DNA from 3 places in the Fictibacillus sp. UD genome. Region 2 is predicted to be linked to each of the others. Evidence: riboswitches for the same ligand, from Rfam matches in the RefSeq annotation. Region 2 holds a riboswitch; each other region holds the start of a gene.
The links. Region 2 has a riboswitch for cobalamin ahead of P8610_RS10310 (acyl-CoA thioesterase). Riboswitches for the same ligand answer to the same signal wherever they lie in the genome.

Region 1 (7,634 bases), on a different contig from region 2:
GAACGTAAGAAATGGGGGAATAGAAATGGACATTATTATTATTTTATTGGCATTATTTTTCTTAATGTTTGTAGCGTATAGAGGATTTAGTGTTATCTTATTTGCACCGATTGCAGCACTTTTTGCTGTGCTGCTAACAGAACCAGGACATGTACTTCCGTTTTTCTCTGGGGTTTTTATGGAGAAGATGGTTGGATTCATTAAGCTATACTTTCCAGTCTTCTTATTAGGAGCAATATTCGGAAAGGTTATTGAGATGTCAGGGTTTGCAAAATCCATTACGCAGTTTGTTATCAAATTGATCGGACCATCCAGAGCGATGCTTGCTATTGTGCTCGTTGGAGCCATTCTAACTTACGGAGGCGTATCATTATTCGTAGTTGCCTTTGCTCTTTATCCGTTCGCAGCAGAACTCTTTAGACTGGCAAATATTCCAAAAAGACTTATACCTGGAACCATCGCGTTAGGTGCTTTTACCTTTACGATGGATGCTTTTCCAGGCAGTCCTCAGATTCAGAATATCATCCCAACGTCATTCTTTGGAACGACAACATGGGCAGCGCCGTGGCTTGGCTTTATTGGGGGAATGTTTGTCTTTATTATTGGTATGGTTTACTTGGAATGGAGACGAAGACAAGCGGCAGCAAAGGGAGAAGGCTATGGGACGGGGCACAGCAACGAGCCTGAAAAACTAGAGTCTGAAAACCTTCCGAACGCATTTATTGCGATCCTTCCACTCATTTTGGTAGGAGTCTTCAACAAATGGTTCACGGTTCTTATTCCTAAGTATTACGGAACAACTTTTGACTTTTCTGCCATTGGTATGAAGAATGTACCCGCGATCCAGATTCCGACACTTGCTGCAGTTTGGGCAGTTGAAGGTGCATTGATTATTGGTATCGTTACGGTACTTCTGTTCTCATTTAAAAGAATTAAAAACAACTTTAATAAAGGTATCAACTTATCGATTGGCGGTGCTTTGCTTGCCACTCTAAATACAGCATCAGAGTATGGGTTTGGGGGAGTAATTGCAGCACTTCCAGGTTTTACGGCAGTGAATACAGCCATGTCAAATACAATTAAAGATCCGTTAATAAATGAAGCAGTGACGACTACAACTTTAGCTGGGATTACAGGATCAGCCTCAGGCGGTATGAGTATAGCGCTCGCAACAATGAGTGAAACGTATATCGCACAAGCGAATAAATTAGGCATTGATCCAGAAGTCCTTCACCGTGTTGCTTCTATGGCGAGCGGCGGGATGGATACTCTTCCTCACAATGGAGCCGTAATTACACTGTTAGCTGTTACAGGATTAACTCATAAACAGGCTTATATTGATATTTTCGCAATGACAATTATTAAAACAGTAGCTGTATTTGTCATTATTGGACTTTACTATGGTCTTGGTATCGTATAAGAATTATGAAAGAAAAGGAGTAGTCATTCATGAGATCCTTCGTAGAAAAAAAAGTTGTTTTTATTACTGGAGCTGCAAGCGGGATCGGGCTGCAATTAGCTAAAGCGTTTGCTGAACAAGGTGCAAAGGTCGTAATCAGTGACCTTAATGATGAGAAGGCAAAAGAGTCAGCTGAAGTTTTGGTACGTAATGGCCATGATGCCATCGGGCTAGGGTGCAATGTTACAAAAGAGGAAGACATAACAAACGCATTGGATCAAGCTCTTCAACATTATAATCGGATTGATATCCTGATCAACAACGCTGGATTACAATACGTATCACCACTAGAAGAGTTCCCTACTGAAAAGTTTCAGCAGTTGATTTCTGTAATGCTTACTGCTCCTTTTATTGCTACAAAACATGTGTTTCCGATCATGAAAAAACAAGGGTTCGGACGGATTATCAACATGGCATCAATAAATGGATTAGTCGGTTTTGCTGGAAAATCCGCTTATAATAGTGCAAAGCATGGAGTAATCGGATTAACTAAAGTAGCAGCTTTAGAAGGTGCACCACATGGCATAACTGTTAATGCTGTTTGCCCTGGTTATGTTGATACACCCCTTGTAAGAGGGCAGCTTGAGGATCTTGCAAAAACTAGAAACGTTGAACTCGAAAAAGTTTTGGAAGAAGTGATCTATCCGCTTGTTCCTCAAAAACGCTTGCTTGATGTTCAAGAAATTGCCGATTATACCCTGTTTCTTTCTAGTGAAAATGCAAAAGGTGTTACAGGGCAGGCTATTGTGATTGATGGCGGATATGTGGCTCAATAAAAAAGAATAATTTTATAGATTTAATTGACATTTACTATATTTAGTGTCAGAGTAAATAATACAAACCTATATATGGAGAATTTAGGTGCCGGAAGTTTCCGGCTTAAAAGGGAATTCGGTGTAAAACCGAAGCTGTCCCCGCAACTGTAATTGTGGACGAAATGGAATAGCCACTGTACAGATTAGCTATAAGTATTATGGCTGCTGTATGGGAAGGCCCAAAGTAGGAAGAAGCAAAAGCCAGTAGACCTGCCTGAAATACTCCTATTTTCTTTTCCTCGGGGATTGGGAGAAAGAACAGTGACTGTATAAAGGTATTCTTGCAGCAATCACACGTTTCTTTCACCCTCTTCCTGATGGAAGGGGGTTTTTATTATGATTTAAGGAGTGTTTGAACAATGAAAATGACAGCTGCAAACTCTTTACTCGGGGAGTGGTTAAGAGAATGTGTCGAGAATTTCCCAGGAATAGAAGCGAAGGCATTTTTAGAAAGAGCTGAAAAACTAGAAAGTGAAACTGAAACAAACGATTCTGCATCTCTATTCAGACAATTAGTGATGGAAGCATTAAATGGTTTAACTGCAGAAGAACCTGATTGGACGTTTGTAGCGGCACAGATTTATTTGAGGCAGCTATATGAAGAAGTAAGACGTAACAGAGGAGAATTAGAGAATCCCCCCTATTCAAATCTGTGTGGATTAATTCAAAAATTAGTGGGCTTGAATATCTACGATTCTACGATCCTAACCTGTTATAATGAGCAAGAAATTGAAGAAGCTGAAAAAATGATAGATCCAGCTAAAGATAAGCTTTTTACATACATAGGGTTGAAAACGCTGGCTGACCGATATTTGGCAAAAGGGTTTGATAATGAGATTTATGAACTGCCTCAAGAACGGTGGATGCTGATTGCTTTGTATTTAATGAGAGACGAGGATAAAACGAATAGGCTTCAACAAGTGAAAGAAGCTTATTGGGCACTTTCTAATTTATATATGACGGTTGCAACCCCGACCCTAGCTAATGCAGGTAAAAGTTTTGGCCAGCTTAGCTCATGCTTTATTGATACGATCGACGACAGTCTTAGAGGGATTTTCGATTCGAATACCGATGCAGCAACCGTCTCTAAAGGCGGTGGAGGACTAGGAATCTATCTTGGTAAGATTCGTGCGAGAGGCTCAGATATTAAAGGATTTAAAGGGAATTCATCAGGTGTTATTCCATGGATGAAGCAGTTAAACAATACTGCAGTTTCTGTTGATCAACTAGGACAAAGGCAAGGAGCGATTGCCGTTTACCTAGATATATGGCATAAAGATATTTTAGAATTTTTAGATGCAAAGTTAAATAATGGTGATGAGCGAATGAGAACACATGACCTGTTTACAGGAGTATGTCTTCCGGATCTATTCATGGAACAAGTTGAGAAACGGGGAGAGTGGCATCTGTTTGATCCCCATGAAATAAGAAAGGTAAAGGGATACTCATTGGAGGATTTCTTTGACGAAACAAAGGGCATGGGAAGCTTCAGAGAAAAATATACGGAGTGTCTTGAAGACGATAGACTTTCTAAAAAATGTGTACCGGCAATTGAAATCATGAAACGTATCATGAAATCTCAGCTAGAGACGGGAACTCCTTTTATGTTTTATCGCGATACGGTCAACCGTTTAAATCCCAATACTCATCTAGGAATGATCTATGCTTCTAACCTGTGTACAGAGATTATGCAAAACATGTCCGCAACCGTCGTTTCTTCTGAAGAGACTGAAGATGGAGAAATTCTTATCAGAAAAACACCAGGAGATTTTGTGGTATGTAACTTATCGTCGCTTTCTCTCGCTAAGGTAATTCAAGATAATGTGTTAAAAAGAGTAATTGATATTCAGATCAGAATGCTCGATAATGTGATCAATCTTAACCGTATTGATGTACCTCAAGCAATGCTTACTAATCAAAAATACAGAGCAATAGGGGTAGGGACATTCGGATGGCATCATCTTCTTGCAAAAGAGGGGATCAAATGGGAAAGTGATGAAGCGGTATCTTATGCAGACAAACTTTATGAAATAATCAATTACTATGTAATAAGTGCTAGTTGTGAGCTCGCAAAAGAAAAAGGAAAGTATCCCGCATTTGATGGGTCAGACTGGGCCAATGGAGACTATTTTTTAAAGCGAGGGTATTCTTCTGAAGAGTGGGAGTGCTTAAAAGAAAGAGTAAGAGTGCACGGCTTAAGAAATGGATATCTTATTGCTGTTGCCCCAAATTCTTCTACGTCAATTATTGCAAATTCAACGCCTAGTGTTGATCCGATCTTTAAAAAGTTTTATTCAGAAGAAAAAAAGAATTATAAGATTCCAGTAACAGCACCCGATCTGAGTATTGAGACAACGTGGTTCTATAAATCTGCTTTTCTTATTGATCAAACTTGGAGTATCAAGCAGAATGCTGTAAGACAAAGACATGTGGATCAATCCATTTCGTTTAACCTTTATGTTAATCACAATATAAAAGCGAAAGAGCTGCTTGATCTGCATATGTTGAGCTTCCAAAAAGGGTTGAAGACTACCTATTATACGAGATCTACATCAATTGAGCTGGAAGGATGTGAAAGCTGTGAAAGTTAAAGCTGCCGAACATCTGCAGAAGAGAAAAATCTATGATGTGGAAGCGCCTAACGCTTCTACGGGTATTATCAATGGTAGAAGCTCTAATATACTGAACTGGGACGACGTAAGATACAAATGGGCATATCCGCTGTATAAAAATATGTTATCTAATTTTTGGACGCCTTTTGAGATCAATATGTCTAGCGACAGCAAACAATATGTAAATCTATCTGAAAAAGAGCAAGATACCTTTAATAAAATTATTGGATTGTTAGCTTTTTTAGATAGTGTACAAACCGATTATTCAAGCAGAGTAGCAGCCTATTTAACAGATTCGAGTCTAGCTGCACTCATGGCGACCCTATCTTTTCAAGAAGTCATTCATAATCAGTCGTATTCATACGTATTGTCTTCGTTGGTTCCTAAGGCGAAGCAAGATGAAATCTTTGAGTATTGGAAGACAGACGCTGTTCTAAGAGAACGCAACGATTTTATTGTGCAAGGCTATGAGGAGTTTCTTCATCACCCCAGCCCTGAAACATTTTTAAAGTCTATTATTTACGATGTGATTCTAGAAGGATTAAATTTTTATTCGGGATTCAGTTTTTTCTATAATTTAGCTAGAAATCAAAAGATGGTCTCTACTTCAACGATGATTAACTATATTAATAGAGATGAACAGCTGCACGTTTATTTATTCTGCCAAGTATTTAAAGCAGTCTTAGCTGAATATCCGCACTTGAAAGACGAAGAACTTGAGATGTTTGCTAAGAGTACTTTCAAAAAAGCTGCTGAGCTGGAAATTAAGTGGAGTAATTATATTATAGGAAATTCGTTCGATGGCATCCATGCTTCTGATTTAGAAGCGTATATTAAGTTTATGGCAAATAAACGTCTAAATGAGCTCGGGTTTGAAAAGATATATCCACAGCATAATAAAAACCCTCTTCCTTGGATCAAAGCATATTCTGATGTGAATGCTGGAAAAAGTGATTTTTTTGAGCAGAAATCGAGACAATACACTAAGGTATCTGATGAAAATGGGTTTGATGAACTATAAAAAGCCGGGAAATTCATTCCGGCTTTTTTCATTTGATTGTTTATAATGACAATAAACCTTATTTCAGTTCTTCCTTCACTTCAAACTGCTGACTCACTTTTTCACACTCTTCATAGTATTTTTCATGTGTCCGTTTAATAACATGATCAAACACTTCGTCAACCTCGTTGCTTAAAATCTTTATTCCTTCTCCTGTAATACCGCCCTTTACACACACTTTCTGTATGAGTGTAGGCAATGTGTAAATATCTTTTTCTAGTAATTTTCCCATGCCGATGATCATGTCACTAGCAAGCTGAGTTGCTTGAGCTTTTGTTATGTCTGTTTGATTAACCGCAGAGTTAATGAAACATTGCAGGACGTAGCCTATAAATGCAGGACCGCAGCTAGCGATATCCGAGGAGATCCGAGTTATATTCTCATCAATAACAAGCGGCGTAGAAATATAGGCCATTAATGAAAGGAGCTTCTCCCTATAATCAGAGTGACAATTTTTTCCGAAAGATAGGAGAGATGATCCGGATAATGCTCGGTTATTGATGCTCGGGATGGCTCTGGCAACATTGCATTCTACTACATCTTCAAGCTGTTCACAGGAAATAGGACTTGTGATCGACACGACTAACTGATGTTTAGAAATATTGTTTTTGTTGGTAGACAGCAGCGAATAAAATTCATGTGGTTTTACACAAATAAATACAATTTCAGCAAAACGAAAAACTTCTTCAGGTGTTTTTCCGATTCTCATTTTAGGATAGGCGTTCTGCAGCCTCTCCGCTTTCGACAGGGTGCGGTTAGTAACCATCAGCCTAGATGGTGAAACGGCTGAAGATTCGATAAAAGAAGAAGCAAGAACGCTTCCCATATTTCCGGTTCCGATAATTCCAACCTTCATACCTGAACCTCCTTCCTCTACCTTAAAATCTATGCACACGATGTTTTGAATATGATTTTTGCGTAGTTCAAGCTTATCTAAGTAGGTGAAATAATGGAGAAAATTAAAGAACATCTGAATGGAATCATTGGCATAGGTATCGTCTTTCTACTCGTAATAAGTTTATCTTTATTCAATTATTTCAAAAGCGAGGAAAATATTCCGATAACATCTCAAATACCTGCACATAATGAACCCGTAATAAAGATTTCTGACACGCCTAAGCAAGAGGAAATAGATGAGAATAAAGAAGTACAAGATATTATGGTCGATGTTCAAGGAAGTGTTAAGAATCCTGGTGTATATAAAATGAGAGATGGAGACCGCGTGATGCATGCTATTCAAAAGGCGGGCGGTTTCCAAGAGCAAGCAGAGCTTCGTTCCGTTAATCAGGCTATGAAAATATCTGATGAGATGATTGTTTATGTTGCTTCAAAAGGAGAGGAATATGAAGTTCAGAGGGAAGAAGGAAGCAATGGGTCTCAAACTAGCGGTTTAATAAACATTAATTCTGCTGATGAAGCCTTGCTGCAAACGTTAAACGGCGTAGGTCCTGCCAAAGCACAAAGTATCATCACATATCGAGAAGAACATGGACCATTTACTTCAATAGAACAATTAATGGAAGTTAGGGGTATTGGAGAAAAGACGATCGAACAATGGAAAGATAAAATCAGTTTTCAGTAATGGTTTTTATTGACCCTATAAATAACGGGGTCTACACTAGTGTTATACAAAATAGAGGAGGCGGTTGGTGTTGCAGCGAATTTCCTGGAATGAATATTATATGGCA
Region 2 (7,634 bases):
TGGGAAAGAACGTAAACAACCAAGGCAGGTGTAAAGCATGATAGGAAAAACTGCGGTAGACAAAACCTTTTCTAACGAAGTGGAAAAAAAGAGTGTAACTGAAACAAAACCGAAACCAAAAAGAAGCATTCCGAAATTAATCCTATACATCGTACTAAGTGTGATGGCTATTGTTTGCTTCATTCCGTTCTTAATGATGCTTGTCAATGCGACTCGGTCAAATGAGGCAATTTTATCCGGCTTTACTTTAATGCCAGGAAGTTCATTGGTTGAAAACTATCAAACGATGATGAGTTACATCAATATTTGGGCTGGTTTTAAGAATAGCTTAATTATTTCTGTGCTCGTTACGTTATTATCTGGATACTTTTCAGCGTTAACGGCTTATGGCTTTGCTTTTTATATTTTCAAAGGCAAGAATGCGATGTTTATTTTCATGCTAGTGATGATGATGGTTCCTGGTCAGCTGGGGTTGATCGGTTTTTATGAGTTAAGTAAAAATTTAGGGATTCTTGATACGTATATACCGTTAATCGTACCAGCAGTGGCGAGTCCTTTTGTCGTGTTCTTTCTTCGCCAGTATATTACAACGACACTTCATCCGAGTTTGATTGAAGCGGCACGAATTGATGGCGCAAGTGAATTTAAGATCTTTCACACGATTGCGATTCCCATCATGATGCCAGCGATCGCTACAATGTCGATCTTCACTTTTATTGGTTCATGGAACAATTACATCTTGCCACTAGTTGTTCTGTTTTCACCGGAAAAGTTTACATTGCCAGTTCTAATGGGATTCTTAAAAGGATCACAAGTGGCTCAAAACCTTGGATCCATGTATTTAGGAATTGCCATTTCAGTTGTACCAATCATGGTTGCTTTTCTATTTTTATCAAAATATATCGTCAACAGCATTTCAGCAGGTTCTATAAAAGAATAGAGGAGAGAAATAGTTATGCATTTTAAAGATTCATTCGTTTTCGGAACAGCCACGTCTTCTTATCAGATTGAGGGAGCTCGTCTTGAGGGAGGCAGAACATTTTCAATCTGGGATACGTTCTGTGATGTACCAGGGAAAGTATACAAACAGCATAACGGAAGCGAAGCATGTGATCACTACCACCGCTTTGAGGAAGATATTCAGCAGATCAAGAAACTTGGTGTAGAAACTTACCGCTTTTCTGTTTCCTGGCCGCGAATCTTCCCTGAAAAGGGAGTATACAATCCAGAGGGAATGGCGTTTTATAAAAAATTAACGCAGCGTTTGCATGAAGAAGGAATCAAGCCGGCCATTACTCTTTATCACTGGGACCTTCCTGTATGGGCTCATGAGGAAGGCGGATGGGTGAACCGTGAATCGGTAGAATGGTTCATGGAATTAGCAAAAGTGTGCTTTCAAGAGCTTGATGCTGAAGTCGACTCATGGATCACGCATAACGAACCGTGGTGTGCTGGTTTCTTAGGCTATCATCAAGGATTCCATGCACCGGGTCATACAAATATGGATGAAGCCGTTCGAGCTGTTCACCACATGCTTCTTTCACACGGAAAAGCAGTTCAATGGCTAAAGAATGAAATGCAGTCCAAAACGCCGATTGGAATCACGCTGAATCTATCGCCGATGTATGCTAAATCGGATTCTGCAAACGATCAGCTTGCTGCTAATAATGCAGACGGCTACTCAAACAGATGGTTTTTAGATCCTGTATTTAAAGGGCAGTACCCGGTTGACATGATGAATCTGTTTTCCAAATATGTTCACTCTTATGACTTTATTCAAAGTGATGACATGGGAATCATCTCTACGGCTTGTGATTTCTTTGGCATTAACTATTACAGCAGAGGCTATGTGGAATTTTCAGCAGCAAATGACTTCTTGCATAAAGGAGCTCATTCTGATTATGAAAAGACAGGCATGGGCTGGGATATCGCTCCGGAAGAATTTAAAGATCTGATCAGAAGACTTCGCCAAGATTACACGGATCTTCCTATTTATATCACTGAAAACGGTGCAGCTTTTGATGATACTCTTGAGAATGGAAGAGTGCATGATAAAGATCGTGTAGATTATATCGAGAAGCATCTGCAAGCTGTTTCAGACCTAAACGACGAAGGAATGAATATTGAAGGCTACTACCTATGGTCACTAATGGATAATTTTGAGTGGAGTTTCGGTTATGACAAGCGCTTCGGAATCATCTACGTAGACTTCGATACTCAGGAGAGAATCTGGAAAGACAGTGCGTACCGATATGCGGAGATTGTAAAAAACAGAGGCAATCATAACAGCAGTAAAGATACCGATGCTGTTACGGTTAGCTAATCCATAAAATCTGATTCACCGTGTAGCCCCTGACTTTAGTTAGGGGCTTTTTATTCTGTGTAGAATTTTCCTGTGTGGGGAAGATAAATAAACATAGGAGGGATATTGATGAAGGATGATAAAGAAGAAAGAATCGATCAAGAAACATCAGCCGGGTTGAATGAGCTTGTTGAGATCATAAATGCAAAAGGGGATGTTGGTGAACTGAAAGAAATTGTTGATAAATACAAAACTGAAAACGAACATTCACCTTTGTGCAACGATGACTTTTTCTATGCCGATCTAAGAGCGATTGCAGAAGATGGTGCTAAGGAAGATTAATTTTACTGAATTTCGAAAGTATATTGTTTCTTATAAGTTTTATTAAAAAAGCTGGCTTAAAAGGCATAAAATGACCTTTGAAGTCAGCTTTCATTTTGAGGATGTATATATGGCTGAAATAAAAATCAGTGAGGCTAATATATAGTGATGTGCGTGAAACGAGGGCATTCTTGAGCGTAACAGGGGCTAAATTGAGTTAGAGAATATACCTAAGCATAACGTGAACTAGTTGGCGTAAAACATAAGCAATTATGCGTAAAACTAAAGACTTATTTTAAGAATATTCAGAATAAATCATTGAATCTTACATACAAGCCACCTATACTAATGAATAACATTTTATAGGAGGGTGTTATATGAGAGGAAATTGGATTAAAATCGCATTTTTCTGCTTGTTAGGAATCCTCGTGGTTGCAGGGTTGAATTTTAATCTTGCTGGAGCACATAAGGAAGGAACGATTAACTGGAACGGTAAAAATTTATCAACCGTTGAAATGAATGGTAAGAATTATGTTTCTGTCGAACAGGCTGCTGAAGCATCTGGTTATAAAAAAGGTGTAAAATTAAACAAATTCTATATGCAATCTAGGCTTGATTACATTCGAAAAAAAGGAATAATCAGGGTAGGTACGACAGGAGATTATAAACCTTTTACATACTACAACGAGGAAACAAAACAGTATGAAGGGTATGACATCGAAGCAGCTAAGTTAATGGCAAAAGAACTTGGTGTAGATATTAAATTTGTTAGAACGTCATGGCCAACACTAATGAGTGATTTATTGGATAACAAATTTGACATTGCTGTTGGCGGGATTAGCCGGAATACAGAACGACAAAAAGATGCACACTTTACTCAACCGTATTTGAATGATGGTAAAGCTCCATTAATTCGAAAAGAAGATCAGGAACGTTTTAAAAGTTTAGAAGATATTGATCGTCCAGATGTAACGATTGGTGTGAATCCAGGAGGAACAAATCAGAAGTTTGTTGATGCTCACATTAAACAAGCTAAAGTAGTTGTCATAAATAATAATCTCGATATTCCGCCAATGGTCGCTAGAGGTGAAGTAGACGTCATGATTACAGATAGTGTAGAAGCTATTTATTATGCGGGGAAAGATTCGAGACTTTATGCTGCTCTTACTGATAATACCTTCACTAAAAGTCAAAAAGGTTATTTAATGCACCAAAACGATGCAGTTTTCCAAAACTGGGTTAACTTATGGATGGATGAGATGGAGCTTCAGGGAGAATTTGACCGTTTAAAATCTGAGTGGATATATGGTCAACAAGAATAGTGAGATCAAAAACTCAAAGCTACTATGCTTTGAGTTTTTGATAGCCTTGTAAAGCGTGATGAACAATTTTTTGAGAAGAATATGGCTGGTGAATACACTTTAGAGCAGATTTCATGTCCGCTAGCAGTTGTTTGTTATGTACCAACCTTTTTACGCAATGAGCAATCTCATCTGTTGATTCTGCAATTAGTGCAGCTCCATGTGATTGGAAATGTTTTGCATTTTCACTTTCCTGGCCTGGCACTGGCTTATATAAGATAAGGGGCAGGTTAAGGGCTGCAGCTTCTGTTATGGTGATACCACCTGGTTTTGTAATCAAACAATGGGACAGTTTTAAGATTTCATGAAGCTTTTCTACATATCCAAACAATCGGAAAGTTTCGGGATATTGAACTGCGGTTGGCAAGAGTTTTTCATATAAATCATTATTCTTACCGCAAATCACTATGATTGTTAGGGAAGGATCCTGAAGCAAACGCTCAGCCAATTGCTTTACATTCTTAAGGACACCCTGTGCGCCAGCAAGAATGGTAACTACATGGCTGCTGTGAGAGACTTCATATTTATTTAAGATCACTTCTTTATTTATAAATTGGTAGAAACCTGACCGAATTGGAATGCCGCTTACAGTAATTTTATTTTCATCCACATGATGTTTCATTAAACCCTGTTTAACCGAATCAGACGCCACAAAATAATGGTCGATAGAAGGATTAATCCAAAAAGGATGAGCGAAATAATCCGTAATTACGGTATAGATCGGAATGTTATAACGTGATTTTTTTAGTAAAAAAGGAGCAGCATGAAGCGGGAAAGTAGTTATGACGAAACGAGGATGATGTTTCTCGATCAGTTCAATGAAACGCTTGCGGCCTAAGTAACGGGAAAACTGGGTAATCGTCGTTGCGTTCAGCTTGTTCGTTCCATAATAGAACCATTTATAAAAAGAAGAGCCATGAGAGAAGCTTTTGATAAAAAGAGACTGTGTAATCTGAGCCATGATTGGATGAGCCTCTCCGAATAAATCTGAAATGATAGGTTCGTACCCTTTACTCTTAAGCTCTTCGGAGAGAACATTTGCGACCTGAACATGCCCGCTTCCATAGTTTGCGGTTAGAATTAATGCAGTTGGACGTATCAATCAGAAAACCTCCCCATTCTTTTGAAATAAGAATAACAGGGGTTTTTAAACGCAATATGAAGGAGATAAGAATGTTTTGTAAAAAGTAAAAATGATTAATGATACAATAAGGGAGATTCATAATTCAATAAGATCCAGTAATCATGGTGTCTGTTGCAGACTTAATAGGGAATCTGGTGAGAATCCAGAGCTGTTCCCGCAACTGTAAGTGCTGACGAAATAAGCAAATCCACTGTTTAACGATGGGAAGGGCTTAGAGTAGGCATAAGGCACGAGTCAGGAGACCTGCCGTGATTATGTCGTTGATCTTCTTCGGGAGTTGGGAAGATAAGACGTAGGGTATTTTAATAGATTTGTTTTGTGGTCTGTTTATTATGCTGCGTGTTAATCCATCCTTTGTGATGGATTTTTATTTGCGTCTAATCTGTTTTTAAACCAACTCCCTCTACTAAACTAGGAGTGTTCAAACTCCAGAAAAGAGGTATGGTATGGAACAGCAGTTGTCAGCAAACGTTTCACGAACAATTCAAACAAAGTTGGTTTTACCCCCTGATACCAATCACATGGGAACGATCTTTGGCGGTACCGTTTTATCATACATTGATGAAATTGCAGCCATAACAGCAATGAAGCATAGCAAGAAAGTGGTTGTAACAGCATCCATTGATAATGTAAACTTTTTATCGTCAGCTAAAGTCGGCGACATCCTCATTTTAGAGGGAGTTGTGATCTCAACGGGAAGAACTTCAATGGAAGTCTACGTAAAAGTAGAGTGCCAGAATTTAGAGACGGGAAACAGAACGTTAAACACAACGTCTATCTTAACAATGGTAGCAATCAATCAAGATGGAAAGCCATCGCCCGTACCAAGCGTGATACCAGAAACAGAAGAAGAGGCTGCTTTTTTTGTCAGTGCTCCATTAAGAAAGGAGCGGCGTCTGTTGTATAAAAACGCAAACGCCTAACAAGAAACGCCTGAAGAGAGGGAGAATTCCAATGAAAGTGAAGAATATTATATTTGTGATATTGGGATTCTTTTTCCTTAGTTTAGGAATGGTAGGGATTGTATTGCCATTGATTCCAACAACGCCATTTCTGCTTCTGGCATCGTATTTCTTTGTAAAGGGGTCTAAGAAATTTGAAGTGTGGTTTAAAGGCACCACTATATATAAACAGCACCTCGAGGAGTTTATCAAGGAACGCTCTTTGACGCTCAGAAAAAAGATTATGATTAACCTGTTCGCAGACTCCATGATTGCGATTGCCTTTATAATGGCTGAGAGTACCATGATAAGAGTTATTTTGGTTCTTATTGTATTGTATAAGTACTATTATTTCATTTTTAAAATTAAAACGGCCTAAAGTTAATGAGTCTGACCCAAGAAGTGAACCATTTTCTGAGGCAGGCTCTTTTTTTGTGCAGAGGGCGGTGGCAGGTGTTGAAAGATGTAGTATGTGTGTTTTTGGAAAGGATGTTTTAAAAGGTTGTTTGTGATAGGTGGACAGCCAAAAATATATCCACGTTAATTTCAATAATTCCACATTAAAAGGAATATATCCACGTTAATTTCAATAATTCCACGTTAAATGAAATATATCCACGATAATAAACATAACCGATGAAGGCGGCTTAATTCCACCTTTATCGGTTATGATTTCAACCTTAAGATAATGGTTTTGAACATAGCCACCAATCGTAACACTGAATTTCTCCAGATTGCGCTTGATCGGCACGCTTTTTGGCTTCTTGAACGGTACTAGCCGGTGGTACAATTAAGCGGTCTCCGATAAGTTCATTTTTTGGCCAGTTTGCAGGTGTTGCAGCCTTATTGGCATCAGCAGTTTGCAAAGCTTTAACCGCTCGCAATATCTCATTAATGTTACGCCCGACATTCTCGGGATACGTAAGAATCATTCTAATTTTTCCTGTGGGGTCCACGATATAAACACTTCGAACCGTTCTTGTGCCCATCGTAGGATGAATCATCCCAAGTCTCATCGCCAATTTGCCTAGACTGTCCGCGATAATAGGAAAGGTGATCTCAACTTTTAAATTTTGCTGAATCCACTCGATCCACTTAAGGTGAGAGTACACCTGCTCTACAGATAAACCGATTAAGTATGTGTTGAGCTTATTAAATTCAGGCATAAGTTTTTGGAAGGCAACAAACTCTGTTGTACATACAGGGGTAAAGTCACCAGGATGGCTAAAGAGGACAAACCAATGACCTTGATAGCTTGTTGGGAGGACAAGTTCCCCAAGGGTGGTATGAACTGTCGTCTCCGGAAATTGATCTCCAATAAAAGGCTTTGTAAATGCTTGTGCAGAATCCATTTCGCTCCCTCCTTATCTTTGTTGGTTTCCCATCATCTTGCTCTTTTTTAGCAGCTGAGACTCTCCTGTTTTCTCCCACTCTTCAACTTGCTCGATGGCTTGCTCTGGTGTGAACCCTTGACCAACCAGGACACCAGATAAAATAAACTCCTGATATAAGTGAGTAAGGTTAATCCCTTCTTCCGTTTCTTTTAAAGCTCTTTTTACAAGAGG
Region 3 (7,634 bases), on a different contig from region 2:
AACTGCCGGAATCTACTCAAAAAGAGCTTGCAAGTATTGAAGATCTTCTTGTTTGTAAACCGTTAGACTTGTAAGTATAAAAGACAGGCTGTTTTCGTAAACTTTGTTGCTCATGAAAGTGGTTGATTTCCGTTTCAGATGCTCCCTTTCCGCGGGGCAGGTGGTGAGCCACATTCGTACGTTTCACTTTTAAGTGTCTCACCTGCCCGCCTGTCCCGCAGGAGTCTCGCATCTTACACTCCAATCAACAATCTTAGAAGACAACATTTGAAAGCAACAACCTTTTAGAAAAAAGTGTTTAGAAAAGAGCCAATAGAAAAAAGCTCTGCATTGAAATCATTCTAAAGCAGAGCTTTTTTGAGTTTTTGATTACGTTTTAAGAGTTTTACTTACCCTAATTCTACTTCTTTCCTCTCTCCGCCTCTAAACGTCATGAGTTTCGTGTATCCCGTCTCTTTGGCTAGCGTAATGGATGCTTCATAGTTTTCTCCAACCTGATGAGGTTCGTGAGCGTCTGACGAAAGTACGATCGGAATTCCTTTCTTGTAACAGAGTGAAAGGAGTTCGGGTTCAGGATACAGCCTCCCAACCGGTTTCCGCAGTCCAGCAGACGAGATCTCTACACATGTCTTTGAACGGCTTAAAGCATCTGTAACACGGTCATACTGTTCATATAAGAAGTCTTGATCGGCAGGAACATAGTTAAAGATCTTCACAAGATCAAGATGCCCCACGATATCAAATAAGTTACTTTCAGCAAGCGTAACGATCTGATCATAATAAGCACGATACGTTTCATAGAGATCACGACGATCCCATTCTTTTCGGTACTCTGCCAAATCTATTCCAAAATCGTCTACCCAGTGAACAGATCCGATCACATAATCAAACGGATAAGATTTGATAAACGCAGCCATTTCCTCATGACTGCCTGGTGTATAGTCCATCTCTATAGACATTCTTACGTCCATTCCAAGTTGATCAGCTTGTTTAAACAAGTTCACATAATCGTCCATCTTGTAATAGCGTCTTTCTTCCATCCATGGTTTTGATACAATGTTCTTTGTTTCATAAAAATGATAAGCGTGTTCTGAAATTCCAAACTCTTGTATCCCTTTTTCTCTTGCTGTGTCTACAAATTGTTTTAGATAGTCGATTGTTAAAGTGCCTTTTTCCAGATGAGAATGGTAATCCGTTAGCATATTAATCTCCTTTTTTAAAACGTTTTACCATATGTATCATGAATATCTGTTTCAATCAAGAGTTTATGCTCCTAATTTAACTCCAATAAATAATACGCTAAGGCACATCATTAAAAACATCACTGCAAAAAAACGGTTTAAATAGTCTCTCATTTTGTCCTCCTTTAGAAAAGTTAAATCAACTTTATCATCCTATTCAAATAAGACTTATTTTGAACCATTTTTTTGCAGAAAAAAAGCTCCCTATTCAAAGGCAGCTTTCTTGTTCATATCTTTATTAATTTGATGCTCCATTACGTAAAGTAGCGGTTTATAAAGTACTACAAAGAATACCACATTTCCAATCGCATGATTAAGGTCAAACGGCAGCCCAGCTATATAATATGGCCAAAATTTTTGCATGATAATTCCGCCCATTATAACCGACATGATGAAACCGAATAAAAATCCACAGAAACCAGCATATAAAGGTAAAATCATCCACGGTATGTTGTGACGGTATCGACCTATCAGGCCGCTCATCACGGCAATAAGACCCCAAGCAATCATCTGACCGAACGACCATAAGCCGTGGCCTAAAACTAGGTTTGTGGTTAGTGTACTCAAGATAGCAAGCAGCAGTCCGTGAATAGGACCTAGTACAAATGATGCCAAAATCAATATAGTTGTGTTTGGCTGAACGTTTGGTATCATTGCAAACCAGATTCGCCCTACAGTTAAAAGAGCAGCTAACAAAGCAATGATCGTCATTCTTCTAATACTGAGATTATTCATATTTATGGAAGTCGAACTCTAAAGAATCTCCCGGCTTTAAAGTGATTTCCTTTGCGCCTTTCATTGCTTCCTCACCATTCACAGAAAAGAACCATGATGTTTTATCCTTTTCATTTCCCTCAATTCCTTCAATACTGCTTATAAATGCACCATCGAATTGAGTTTTGATATCAAAGTTATCTTGCATCACGTTCATAATTGTTGCACCTTTTGTTATATCCACTTTCTTCTCTGTTACCTTTTCTTTTCCATTATCTTTAGTGATCTGAACCGTGACTTGTTCTTTTTTTGTTTCCTCTTGTTTTGGCTGATCCGTGTTTTCCTTTACTTCAGTCGTTCCACAGCCAACCAGTATCATGATCATTGTTGTAAATACTAAAAGTAGTTTTTTCATCATTTTACCTCTTTCTTGTCTTGAGTTAAGGTTTTTCTCAAATCATGTTGCTCTTGAAAGAGTTGATATCCGTTTCAGGTGCTTCGCTTTCCGCAGGGCGTGCGGTGAGCCTCCTGCCGCAAACCGCGATTAGGAGTCTCACCTGTCCCGCTCGTCCCGCTGGAGTCTCACACCTTCCTCTACAATCAACTTTTCAATAAAGATTCAGGAAAAACCCATAAATTTAGTGAATTTACGTATAACTAAAAAAATCCCCTTCGTCTACGAAGGAGATTAATAGTATACAGGCAGAAAACAGCAGCCGGCTCTCCGGCACTGTTAAACACCCCCCTATCCTCGTAGGTCATGTCATGTAACAAACAGGCAGGTCTCCTGGCTCTTGATCATCGTCTCCTATCGCCTTCCCGTATTAACAGTGGCGAAACTATAGGATTCTCACAATTACAGTGGCGGGACCGCAACGGCATTTAACCGTTTTCCCTATTAAGCGTGTCCAATACTGGACTGCACCTGTTTAACACTTATGAATTTTTTGAAAACACAATTCTTATTATAACGTAATGGAGAAATTTGTGAAATCTTTTTTTATATCATTTTTTGTTCCTTATGAAACAAGATTAATCGGGGTGTATTGCTAATTTATTTCAACGTTCGCGGAATAACAAAGGAAAATGTCGTACCTTCATTGTTTTTGCTGTGAACGCTGATCTGTCCTCCATGTGCTTCTACGATGTTTCTTGCTATGGCTAGTCCTAGACCAGTACCACCGGATTTCCCTCTCGTTCTAGCTTTATCCCCTTTATAAAAACGTTCAAATACAAACGGTAAATCTTCTTCTTTGATCCCAGATCCATTATCGCTCACATAAAACTTAACGTTCTGTTCGCTCACACCAATCGACAGATTTACAAATCCACCTTGTGCCGTATGGCGAATAGCATTATCAATTAAATTGGTTAACACTTGTTCAATTCTGTCTGGATCTACTTCTATTTGATCTTGATGGGAGTCCAGGTTACCGTCAATAGAAAGATTTAACTGAATATCTCTGTCTTTGGCAGGTCCTTGGAATTTACGCACGATTCTTTCTGCAAAAGGCACAATCGCAAGAGAGGCGTAGTGAAGTTTCATGTGTCCTGCTTCTAGTCTAGCGAGATCGAGCAGCTCGTTAACAAGCCTGCCCATTCGTTTTGATTCATCTAAAATGATGCCAGCAAGCTCTTTTTTCTCTTCTTCTGATTCTGCAATATCATCTACGATCGCTTCACTATATCCTTGCAGCATAGCAATCGGAGTTTTCAACTCGTGAGAAACATTGGCAACAAAATCTTCTCTTAACTTATCCATTCGGCGTTCTTCCGTCATATCACGTAGTACTGCGACGGCACCTCTAATAAGGGATTGATCATATAATGGTGTCATCACGACTACCCATGAGCGGCCTTGAATCGCAATCTCTGTCATCTGCTCACTCTCAAGTGAGACAACTTGCTGAAAAAGCTGTCTGACAGCTTCAGGAACATTTCCGTTCACTTCAGTCTTCATCCCTGATTCATAATAAAACGCTTGTAAAAAGCGATCGGCAGGAGGATTTGTAACTAAAATGTTCATCTTCCTGTCAAAGGTAATCACACCGTCCGCCATAGAACTTAACACACTTGTCAGCTGTTCTTTTTCTTGATTCAGCGCTGTGATGTTATTTTTTAATTGACGTCCCATACGATTGAACGTCATTCCAAGTTCACCGATTTCATCATGTGTTAAAATCGGCACTTTCATATCAAATTCACCTTTAGCTACAGACGTTGCAGCTTCTCGCATTCTTCTTAACGGCGCCGTAATCCGGGTTGATAGGAAAAAAGCAAAAACTGTAGTTAAGATGATAGCTATACCAGCTGCTAAGAAAATCAAATATTTTGTGTGATTGGTTGTCTTTTTCACATTTTCAATCGACTGATAAACATATACTCCACCTTTAGTATTTCCGGCTTCGTACGGTTCTCCATAAATAATCATTGTCTGCTTGGACTCATCATTTTTGTCCACTACAGGAAAATCTCCATTCACGTAGATCTTCTTTCCGTTTTCCGTAACCGTAGAAAGTTTATCGTTTTGATTAAATACGGAAACTGGTATGTACGGTGCATTATCATACAAGTTTTGAGACATGAATGAATCCTGGTTTTCATCAATGATCATGATGGACATAGAATAAGCTTCAGCCATCTCACTCGTAATGCGGATTGCTTCTTCCCTATTCTCATCACTTTCCATAATGAGTACAAGCCGGTCTGCCATCTTAGTTAACTGTTCGCGTGCTTGGCTATCGTAAAACGTTTCAAAGAACTGAGTGAGCAGAATGGTTAATAAGGTAAGTACAACGGAGACTAACAATAAAATCGTTATCCAAAGCTTACCAACTACACTTCTCCAGATCATTCATTTCCCGCCTCAAATTTGTAGCCTACTCCCCAAACGGTTGCAATCATAGAAGCTGCATCAGGAGACACTTTATTTAGTTTTTCACGAAGTCTTTTTACATGTGTATCGACTGTTCTTAGATCACCAAAAAACTCATAATTCCATACATCTTTAAGCAATTGTTCACGTGCGTAGACTTTATCAGGTGTTTTTGCTAAGTAATACAGCAATTCATACTCTTTAGGAGTTAGATTCACCTCTTTGCCTCCTGCTGTCACACGGTGTGCATCGTGATCAATCGTGAGGTGTTTAAATACCACTACATTTTTAGCCACAGTCTCTGTTTGAAGGAACTTAGTAGGTGAAGATCTTCTTAATAGTGCTTTTACACGTAAGATGACTTCCCTCGGGCTGAAAGGCTTTGCAATATAATCATCCGTGCCTGCTTCAAACCCTTGAATACGGTTAAGTTCTTCGCCTTTTGCTGTTAACATGATGACTGGTGTAGCTTTCTTTTCTCTTAACTTCTCACAAACTTCAATGCCATCCATCCCTGGGAGCATGAGGTCGAGCAAGATAAGATCAAAGTTAATAGATACAGCCATCTGAAGAGCATCCTCACCATTTTCAGCTTCATGCACTTCATAGTTTTCTCGTTCCAGATACATCGTTAATAGTTTGCGAATTCTTTCTTCATCATCAACAACCAGTATTTTAGCTTCTGTATCCATATTCAATCCTCCATATCTAATCATGATAAGCACGTCTTTATATCCTGCTTCTATCATACATGAAACAAAGCGCTGCAAACAAACAGGACACGTATATCTAATCTCTTTTTTCGTAAGCTGTTAAACTTTGATGTTATTGGAAGTGATTGTTTTCCGTTCAAGGTGCTCGCTTTCCTTGGTGCAGGCGAAGACAAAAAAATAAAAAGATTTAAAAGCAACAATCCTGTAGAAAACAGCATTTAGAAAACAGCCTTTCCTAAACATTTTGCATGCCTACAAAAAAGTCCCTCTTATAAAAGAGAGACTCTATTTTGACCTTTATGCATACGAATGCAATCCGACAAGAACCAAGTTTACTGCAATCAAGTTAAACGTAATAATCCAAAATCCTAAAACGCATAGCCATGCGGACTTTTCGCCATGCCATCCTCTTGAAAGTCTTAAGTGAAGAAAAGCCGCGTAGAACAAGAACGTAATTAATGCCCAAACTTCTTTAGGATCCCATCCCCAGAATCTCGACCAAGCCTGCTGTGCCCAGATCATCGCAAAGATAAGCGCACCTAGTGTAAAGATGGGAAAACCGATTGCTACCGCTCGATAACTAATCTCATCAAGAAGGTCAGGTTTTATCTTTACTTTAGACTGAAGAGCTGCAGCAATTCTTTTTCTTAAGATCAAGCGAAGGAAGCCATAAAGAACTGCACCGGCTAAAAGAGACCAGATGAATGTATTTAGCTTAACTGATGCCTCTACACCGTTCATCCAAGATGGTGTTGAAAACAAAGGTCCAAACGAGTTATCTAGGTGCTCACCATTACTAGGACCCGCAATAGCAGGCATATCATAGACTACCTTAACTGGCTGATTCTGTTCATTCATCATCTCGAATGTTGTTTGATAGCCAGCACCTTTAAATCCGATTGAAACAAAAATGAATCCAACTACAGCGATTAAACTATAAAGGATAATTTCCAGCCACAGCGTCTTTTTTGATGCTACAGTTTGGTCTACCGTGCGAATTAAATAAATAAGTCCTGATACGAACGAAATGGCGAGAATTCCTTCTCCTAACGCTGCAGTCGTAACATGGATTTTTAGCCAGTCACTTTGAAGTGCAGGAATAAGGGGAGAAATATCTCTCGGAAACATACTCGCATATGCAATAACAAGAACTGCAACAGGCATCGCAAAAACACCTAAGCCATTCGTACGATAGATTACATATAAAATAATGAACGCAAGCACCATCATCATGCCAAAAAATGTTGTAAACTCAAACAGGTTGCTTACAGGTGCATGTCCACTTGCCATCCATCTTGTTATGAAATAGCCTAGTTGAGCTGCAAAACCTATACACGAACTTATAAAACCGATTTTACCCCATTTTTTTGTGTGATTTTCTTCTTTGTTCTTTTTATCTGAAATAGACATTGCAAAAAATAGAGTAGAGAACAAATAAATAATAAATGCACTATATAATAGCGTACTGCTGATTTCAGCCATCATTAACCCTCCTGCTTGAACGGCATTACTTAGAATCAGATTCTTTTTCTTCTAGTGGTGTGAGGTTTGTCTTATTGGACAGGAACTCCACATCTTTTTTCAAGCCATACCAGTTTTTATTCGTATGAGCTGCTGCCCAAACTTCACCTTGATTCTGTTTAATCCAAATTCTTCTATAGTTCCAATACAAACCTTGCGTTACACCAATCATAAAAATAATGCCGCCAAGTGCAATAATCCATAATGTGTGGTCTTTTCTAACTGTTAGTGCCGTTAAATCTTTCGTTTCAATACCCGCAAACGACATTTTGAACTGATTTTCACCAGAATCTATATTTTTTTGAATACCTACAAACGCTTTTTCTCCTTCAGGTACCTTTGGAGAGTACATTGAAAAAACAAATGCTGGATTATCAGGCAAGTTATTGACCGTAGAAGGCTGTTTTTGTTCGTTTAAAATAAAATTAGGAAAGTATTCTTCAATTTTAACTTTGTATCCATTTCCTAAATCATACTCGGTTTCTGGATCATGAAGATCAACCGTTAACTTGCCAAACTTTTTTCCTGTTGCCTTTTCTTCAAGTTCAAAGCTCATCTTGTAAAACTCAT

Region 1: another riboswitch for cobalamin. It lies ahead of P8610_RS01900 (ribonucleoside-diphosphate reductase subunit alpha); the one in region 2 lies ahead of P8610_RS10310 (acyl-CoA thioesterase).
Region 3: another riboswitch for cobalamin. It lies ahead of P8610_RS03150 (DUF4430 domain-containing protein); the one in region 2 lies ahead of P8610_RS10310 (acyl-CoA thioesterase).

Annotation. Positions count from the first base shown of each region.
Region 1 covers NZ_JARUHH010000001.1:373,499-381,132, forward strand. Annotated here, with positions in the region: gene P8610_RS01890 (GntP family permease) at 26-1,420, shown strand; gene P8610_RS01895 (3-hydroxybutyrate dehydrogenase) at 1,450-2,235, shown strand; cobalamin riboswitch at 2,302-2,507, shown strand; gene P8610_RS01900 (ribonucleoside-diphosphate reductase subunit alpha) at 2,634-4,865, shown strand; gene P8610_RS01905 (ribonucleotide-diphosphate reductase subunit beta) at 4,855-5,907, shown strand; gene comER (late competence protein ComER) at 5,966-6,802, opposite strand; gene P8610_RS01915 (helix-hairpin-helix domain-containing protein) at 6,896-7,528, shown strand; gene P8610_RS01920 (ComE operon protein 2) at 7,599-7,634, shown strand, end outside.
Region 2 covers NZ_JARUHH010000005.1:96,671-104,304, forward strand. Annotated here, with positions in the region: gene P8610_RS10280 (carbohydrate ABC transporter permease) at 1-34, shown strand, start outside; gene P8610_RS10285 (carbohydrate ABC transporter permease) at 164-940, shown strand; gene P8610_RS10290 (GH1 family beta-glucosidase) at 956-2,323, shown strand; gene P8610_RS10295 (hypothetical protein) at 2,432-2,644, shown strand; gene P8610_RS10300 (transporter substrate-binding domain-containing protein) at 3,001-3,945, shown strand; gene P8610_RS10305 (MGDG synthase family glycosyltransferase) at 3,968-5,086, opposite strand; cobalamin riboswitch at 5,214-5,393, shown strand; gene P8610_RS10310 (acyl-CoA thioesterase) at 5,575-6,051, shown strand; gene P8610_RS10315 (YbaN family protein) at 6,083-6,448, shown strand; gene P8610_RS10320 (peroxiredoxin) at 6,750-7,421, opposite strand; gene P8610_RS10325 (ferritin-like domain-containing protein) at 7,434-7,634, opposite strand, start outside.
Region 3 covers NZ_JARUHH010000001.1:599,821-607,454, reverse strand. Annotated here, with positions in the region: gene serA (phosphoglycerate dehydrogenase) at 1-74, shown strand, start outside; gene P8610_RS03165 (hypothetical protein) at 17-232, opposite strand; gene P8610_RS03160 (histidinol-phosphatase) at 390-1,202, opposite strand; gene P8610_RS03155 (ECF transporter S component) at 1,446-1,976, opposite strand; gene P8610_RS03150 (DUF4430 domain-containing protein) at 1,969-2,370, opposite strand; cobalamin riboswitch at 2,716-2,899, opposite strand; gene P8610_RS03145 (ATP-binding protein) at 3,010-4,809, opposite strand; gene P8610_RS03140 (response regulator transcription factor) at 4,806-5,522, opposite strand; gene ccsB (c-type cytochrome biogenesis protein CcsB) at 5,841-7,025, opposite strand; gene resB (cytochrome c biogenesis protein ResB) at 7,051-7,634, opposite strand, start outside.